One region of the Paenibacillus litoralis genome, then DNA from elsewhere that is predicted to be linked to it. Evidence: riboswitches for the same ligand, from Rfam matches in the RefSeq annotation. Region 1 holds a riboswitch; the other holds the start of a gene.
The links. A riboswitch is a leader RNA that binds a small molecule or an ion and turns the genes downstream of it on or off. The one in region 1 is predicted to bind ZMP and ZTP.
Positions count from the first base shown of each region.

Region 2: another riboswitch for ZMP and ZTP. It lies ahead of ACKGJP_RS35040 (class I SAM-dependent methyltransferase); the one in region 1 lies ahead of ACKGJP_RS21735 (cyclodeaminase/cyclohydrolase family protein).

Region 1 is NZ_CP176395.1:5,173,455-5,177,148, reverse strand. Features, by position in the region: gene miaB (tRNA (N6-isopentenyl adenosine(37)-C2)-methylthiotransferase MiaB) at 1-495, shown strand, start outside; gene ACKGJP_RS21740 (RicAFT regulatory complex protein RicA family protein) at 567-1,031, shown strand; ZMP/ZTP riboswitch at 1,145-1,225, shown strand; gene ACKGJP_RS21735 (cyclodeaminase/cyclohydrolase family protein) at 1,289-2,809, shown strand; gene ACKGJP_RS21730 (HAD family hydrolase) at 2,823-3,533, opposite strand.
Region 2 is NZ_CP176395.1:8,357,370-8,361,063, forward strand. Features, by position in the region: gene ACKGJP_RS35025 (ThiF family adenylyltransferase) at 1-879, opposite strand, end outside; gene ACKGJP_RS35030 (hypothetical protein) at 879-1,190, opposite strand; gene ACKGJP_RS35035 (hypothetical protein) at 1,264-1,659, opposite strand; gene ACKGJP_RS35040 (class I SAM-dependent methyltransferase) at 1,735-2,565, opposite strand; ZMP/ZTP riboswitch at 2,613-2,692, opposite strand; gene ACKGJP_RS35045 (Cof-type HAD-IIB family hydrolase) at 2,843-3,598, opposite strand.

The sequences.
Region 1 (3,694 bases):
CATTATCTTGAGCTGGTGGGCAAAATCCGCAAAGCGATACCGGACGCCGTACTGACGACCGATATTATCGTCGGTTTCCCGGGCGAGACGGAGGAGCAGTTCGAGGATACGATGTCGCTGGTTCGCGAAGTGAAATACGACTCGGCTTATACGTTCATCTATTCCCCGCGTGAAGGAACGCCTGCGGCCTCGATGGAGGATAACGTGCCCGAGCATGTCAAGAGAGCGCGCTTGCAGCGCTTGAACGACCTTATGAAAGAGCTTGGCAAACAAAGCAACGAGAGCTTGCGAGGCGAGATCGTAGAAGTGCTGATCGAAGGGGAAAGCAAAAACAACCCGGATGTGCTGTCGGCTCGCACGCGTACGAATAAGCTCGTTCATGTCGTTGCACCGAAGCAGTTGATCGGAACGATCGCACAGGTGAAAATTACCGAGCCACAGACGTGGGTGCTGTATGGAGATTTGATCCCGGAGTCCGTGCAACAAGCCATCTAAGGCAGGTTCCTTACAAAAAAAGAAAGGGAGAGGCGACTCTCTCCTAAATTTGATAAAAGGCAGGCGTCGATATGTCGGAGCATCATCACAATCATGAAGTCGAATCATGCGATATCCCGCATTACAATTCCACGGACCTGATCGTCCGTGAAGATATTATGAGCAAGGCGAAAGAACTCGCGGCGTTGATTTCTACATCGTCCGAAGTGGAGTTCTACCAGAAGGCGGAAAAGCAGATCGCCGATAACGATCATGTACAGAGCTTGATCAAGCAAATCAAGAAAAAGCAGAAGGAGATCGTCGCCTTCCAGAACACGTTCAAAAATCCGCAAATGGTTGAGAAAATCGAAGCCGAAATTACGTCCTTGCAGGACGAGCTCGATTCGATTCCGATCGTAACGGAATTCCAGCAATCGCAAAGCGATATCAACTATTTGCTGCAGCTGGTCATGTCGGTCGTTCGCGATACCGTTTCCGAGAAGATTCAAGTGGAAGCCGCATCGGCAGAAGCCGACCCGGCGAATTGCAGCGACTAAGACGGAAGGGGAAGACCGCGAGGTCTTCTTTTTTATTGTAGCGAGAGGGCAGCATCCGGCGGATGATTATTGTTGTGCGTTTCGCGTTCGTCTGATAAACTGATGGAAGCAGGGAAGCTGCGCGTAACTGGCGGAACGTGGACGACCACGGGGGAGCGCGCGGAACATAAAAGCCGTACGCCTGGGCGAAAGTATTCGACGATCATGTCGGGTGCTTTTTTTTGTTTTCGTACAAAAAATAGTTGGAGGCGAAGACGATGAATGAAATGACGCGTACAAAAAAGCTGCTTGGCAAACCGCTGGCCGACGAACTGGCAGCGTCCATCAAGGCCAACGTGGAAGCGTACCAAGAGCAGGGCGTGGCAGCCAGGGTTGCCGTAGTTTGGGTGGAGGGCGACCCTGCAACGGAATGGTATGTGAACGCCAAAAGAAAAACGGCGGAGAAGCTGGGCATCGCCTTCGATCTGTACCCGTTCCAAAGCGGGGCGGAGGAGCATGCGCTCGTAGACTGCATCCGATCGCTGAATCAAGACGAGAAGACGCATGGCATTATGGTGGAGCTTCCTTTGCCTAAGGCGATCGATGCGAAGCGGGTGACGGCAGCGATCGATCCGCTTAAAGATGTGGACGGATTAACGCCAGCCAATCGTCTTGCCTTGCTGTCAGGCGGACCCGGAATCGCGCCGGCTACGCCGCAAGCCTGCATCCGGTTGCTCAAGCATTATGGGATATCGCTTGCGGGCAAGCATGCGGTCGTGATCGGCAGAGGGGAGACGGTCGGCCAGCCCTTGTATCATTTGCTGCAGCGTGAGCAAGCTACGGTAACCGTCTGCCATTCCCGGACTGCCGATTTGGATAAGCATGTACGCCGGGCGGAAATCGTTTTTGCGGCAGCTGGACGCCGCGGGCTGGTGAGCGTCCAAGCGGCGCACGAGGAACTGATTGTGGTGGATGCCGGCATTAACGAGACGGAGGAGGGAAGCATCGCGGGGGATGTTGATCCCGATGTCCTGCGAGTGGCTGCGGCGATGACACCGGTACCGGGAGGAGTCGGTACGGTGACAACCATGATCTTGTTCGAAAATGTGCTTCGAGCCATGGATTGGCAGCGCGAAGAGCGGGTGAAACCATCTAAAGGTACGGACGCAGCGGCTGTCTCGGAGGAAGTGCCGTATGACGCCACGATTCGGTCGTTCCTGGCTGCGGCCGCTTCTGCGTCGCCTACGCCGGGCGGGGGAAGTATCGCAGCCTTAGCGGCGGCGCTAGGCGCTTCGATGACTTCCATGGTGGCAAAGCTGTCGACGGGTCCTAAGTTTGCGCAAACGGAGGCGGCGGCGAATACGCTAGCAGTAGAGATGGCGGCGGCGATCGCCCGGTCCGAATCGCTGCTTCATGAGGATATCCAAGCTTTTGAAGCGTACATGGCGGCCTTGAAACTTACAAAAGGGGCGTCTCGCGATGAAGCGCTGCGGGAGGCCGCACAAGCTGCCGCCGATGTGCCGCTGAGGCTTGCAAGGCTATGCACGGATGCGATTCGTGCGTCCGGGGCGATGGCGGAAACGGGGAACAAGACGGCGATCTCGGATCTGGGCATTGGCGTCCTGCTGCTGGAGGCTTCGCTGCAAGCCGCCCTATTGACCGTAGAAATCAACTTGCCGGCTTTAGGTGGCAGTCAGCTCGAACAAAAAATTCGCGGAGAAGCAAGCGCACTTCGAAATGAAGCTTATGTGAACAAGGAATCGGTGCTTGATACGGTATATCGACGGATAAGAGCATAAGGCAGGCGTATCGTCAAAAGAGATCGTCATGCAATTCCGTGACATTGCGGATGATAGCGAGCGGTTTGGCTAGCGATTCGGGAGCGGGTAAGCCGCTTCGGTTCAGCCAAACCGTTTTCATGCCCAGCAGGGAAGGGCCGACAACGTCATTCTCCCACGAATCGCCAACGAATAGCGTTTCCTCCGGAGTCGCTCCAAAATGACGAAGCGCTGCTTCGTAGATGGGGGCATGGGGCTTCGAATGGCCGATCGTATCCGAGCAGAAAAGGGAGTCTTCAGGAAAGAAGGGAGCAAGCCCCGCGCCTTCCAGCTTATCCATTTGCAGACGCAGCGTGCCGTTGGTTACGATCCCCAGCAGGTATGACCCGCTCAGCTTCTCCATAAACGATAGTCGTTCCTCATTCGGCCTAAGGTGTTTCCGAATGGCAGGTCGGAACAATTCGTCATACACCCCCGCATCTTCCTTCGTGGCCGCAACATGAAAGGCCGCTAACGCTCCGATAAAGCGCTGCTCCCTGAATGCCGTCAATGTGATTTGTTCGTCCAGGTAAAGAGGTTCTAGCGCGAGATCCAGCTTCTTAAACTCGGCGTAAAGACGGTCGGGATCAAGCCCCTTTGCAAGAGGGTGTGCCGCGAGGGCGAATTTGGAGCTTTCCGCCCAATATTCGTCGAAGAAGACGAGCGTATCGTCGAGATCGAAAAGAATCAATTTGCACGATTTCACAGAGGTTCCTCCCTTGAATGGTTAACGAACAATTTACCACATCCGGAATGGCCGGTAAACCGTTTTGTAACAAACGACAACAGGAGCCGCTAATCTTATACCTGTATTTTCTTGTATTCGGATTTTTGGCATCGGGTTCACAATCGGCGGCTCTTATGGTA
Region 2 (3,694 bases), 3.2 Mb from region 1:
TTCCAATTCTTTAACCGCTAATCCTGCCATTGTCCATATGTCATCAAGACGAGCTGGAAACAATGGATGATAGCACCCGATCCCTTCTCTAGGAAAAACAACGTTTTGGTTCTCCGATTTTTCAAGTCTAATCCAGGGTTGCAGAAATTCAAAAAAATCCTTTTTTGGGAAGGGATTTTTATTGGATAGTAAAATAAACATTCTTCTCGCGCCGAACCCAAGAGATATAGATACAAATCTCTTGGGAACAGTCCAGTCAAACGAATATAAGTAATCTATTACTGCATCGCTACCCGTTGTATCAATAATAACGTCATGTTCTTCAAGATAATCAATTTCATCATCACTTAAATCGGGAAATGAGCTTGTGAATGAACTTGAGCTAATATGTAAGTTATTATTAATCAGTTTTCGAGATAGGGCAGTTGCTTTATTTTGGTTCAATTCGCCTAAACCAAGCATGTGCCTAGATAAGTTGCCAATCTTTATTTTATCCCCATCACAAATAGTAAGATGAGATACTCCAGTACGCGAAAGTAATTCCCCTATAGCCGAGCCTAAAGCTCCTGCACCCAGTAAGAACACTTTATCTTGCTGAATTTTTTTGTTTAAGCTACCTCTACTTAGAATAGCCTCTCTGCTCCAATTTTCAGTGCGAAGATACTTGATTCTCTTTTTTGAATTTAGTTCATTTAATCGATCTCTAGAAAAGTAATAATCGTTTTCATGTCTAAATCCCTTTATTTTCTTTGCCCTTTTTGTTAATTGAGAAAGTTCCAAAGCGATCCAGTGAATAATCGAATTCCCTTGCCCGACAATTTCAGGTATTGGGAATCCAATTAAAATAAAATTACGATCCTGTTTTCTAAAGATATGCATTAAACCGTAGATCTCTTTCCAAAGGTCAATCCGATTTTCATCCCCCTATATTCAGCTAAAACAAATATCTCTTCGACGTAACTTATTAAACCATTAGCGTAAAAAGTTGAGTGATGAAATGCCAATACATATCCAATTATTATTGATTCCGATTCTGCAATAAGTAAATCAGCATTTGTATTACTCAAGATTTCTTGATAAGTTCTCGAAAAATCCCCTTTATTAAGTTTAAAACTTGTCGCAAGTTTTGCAGCCAATTCAAACAATTCCTCTTCATCTTGCATAGATGCCACTCTATATTTTATTCTCACTCCAGTCATCCTTTCTTGGTTCTCATTAAAGCAAAAGGAGCCCGCCTGCAAAGCGTTCTTGCAATATCGTAAATCAACTTGCATGATCCTGAGCTGTAATATTTGCTTCAAAAAAGTTTTCCTTATGAATTGGAGCGTCCGCCATTCTTCTTAGCAGCGCAAGCTGGCCGATATGTGTCATAACATCGGATAATGGACCTTGCAATAACTTTTCCGCTATTTTTTCCCTATCTGGCAAACCCATCGCTATTGCCTTATCAAGTATTCCTACAATCTTATAAAACCGGTTGATTTCTTCTTCCCATGTTCCTATCTCCAGTTCTTCAATTTGATCGTAATGGTGGAACACGGAGTGAGCACATGTAAGCACGAAGGAAATATGGGATAATATAACGATTGGTTTTCGAACTCCCTTGCCAATCTCCAAATTCGGGTAATCATCGGGGGCGTTCAGAATGGCTTTCTCCAATCGGTAAATCATTGTGGCTACGTAGTGACGTAATATACTTTCCACAGGCGACACCTAGCCTTCCATACAAAATTTTTAACACTGTTTTTTCCCGAAAGAATACATAAATGAACATGAATCATAACGGTGAGGGTAGCGACAAAATGTGGGAATAATACTATCCACAATCTCCACTCGTTCTTCTTCTGAGAGCAATCCAGTCGTTACAAGGCGCTTTGCATTATCGTTTCCTAATGCTAATTTAATTAATATAGGCATCTCCTCGTCCTCTCTATTTTTCATGATATAGTCGCTTGTTTGAATGATCACTTTAACATCCTGCAGGTTCTCGGAAACAAAATAAGAATAGAGCTTCCTGCCAATTGTACGGTCTGTGCCATTAATACGTGCGTATTCGATATGTGCATTAATCAGTTTAGAAAGTTCCAAACCAAACGGATGGAAAACTTGGGTACCATCATCAATTTCCACTACACAAACTACCCCACCCGGCTTGCACACCCTTGTCATTTCTTTAATGATTTCTTGCGGCCTAGGATTGTGCATTAAAACAAGGCGAGTATATATAAAGTCAAATGTATTGTCACTAAACGGCAGACTGTTTGCAATGGCATGAACGAATTTAATGCCCTCATTCCCCAAGAACTTACTTTGTGCTGCTTCTAGGATTTTAACACTGTTATCTATTCCAATAATGGAAATATCGGGTAAATACTTAGAGAATAACTCGATCATCGTTCCAGTGCCACACCCTACGTCAAGAACGTTCTTTGCACCATATAGACCGTTTTCGAAAAATAAACGTACTAGTGCTTCCGAGTGACTGCCGACATTCGCTGTTAATCTCTTAATTTCAGATTTCATTTGTTCTTGATCAAAACGATCAAACTGATAGGATACATTCATCTCCATAAGCCTCCTTAAATTAAAAGAGGCAAGGGGATATCTCCCCTTACCTCTGCCCAGGCGCACGGCTTTATGAATATGTGCTCCCTCGTGGGTCTCCACGTTTACGCCAGTAACACATACCAAATAATTACATCTATTATAGTCTGAAAATTGAAATTACAGCAAGTATTTTTTATTGCGCAATTCTGCCCGTTAGTTGAGAAACGGCAGCCGATCGTTCTGGCCGGCTGCCGTCATATATGTATTGAGCTCTTGTACCCGTTAATTTAGCGACCTACCACCTTAAGTGCTTTTCTAACGCATAATATACTCCATCTTCATCGTTTGAAAGCGTCACATCATTGGCTTTCTCTTTGACATCGTCAGGCGCATTGCCCATTGCGACTCCTAAGCCAGCGTATTCAATCATGTCCAAGTCGTTGTAAAAATCACCGATAGCAATAATTTCGGATGGATCAATTCCGTAAGATTCAAGCACTTTTCTCAGTCCATTGGTCTTACTAGTCTGATGATGGACGTATTCTTTGAAAAACTCGGCGTTGGCTCTTAATTTGATGTGTGACGGTAAGACGATATCTTGCCATCCATTAATTCGCTTCTCATCATCAATGGTCAGTTTCATTACAGGCTCTTTCAGTTCTAACACGTCATTATGTGTTGAGTACTGAATCTCATATTGTTTGCATTTGTCGATCTGGTAAGGGCTCATAAACTCTACGTAATGATTGAAAGCTGTGGTCAAAGAAAAATGGATTTCATGTTGGCGGCAGTAAGTGATTAACGGCGAAATATCTTCGACAGAAAAAGAATGCTCATGTATGATTTCTTTTGTCTTATTCTTAATTGTCGCAGCCCCATCGTTTGACACTAAGATTCCGTCAAAATCCAGTGTTTTCATGATTCGTTCAGCTTGCATGTAATATCGTCCTGTTGCAATTACAACGATAACCCCAGCATCTTGCGCATTTCTGACGGCTTCAATGTGTTTTGTTGACACCACGCTTTGACTGTTTAGCAGGGTACCGTCCAAATCAAATCTAAGGCTACTAATTTATAGCGCATTATCTCCACCTACCTAGCTTAATGAAGCTACCAAGATCGCTCTGGCAGCTTCATGATGGTGTTA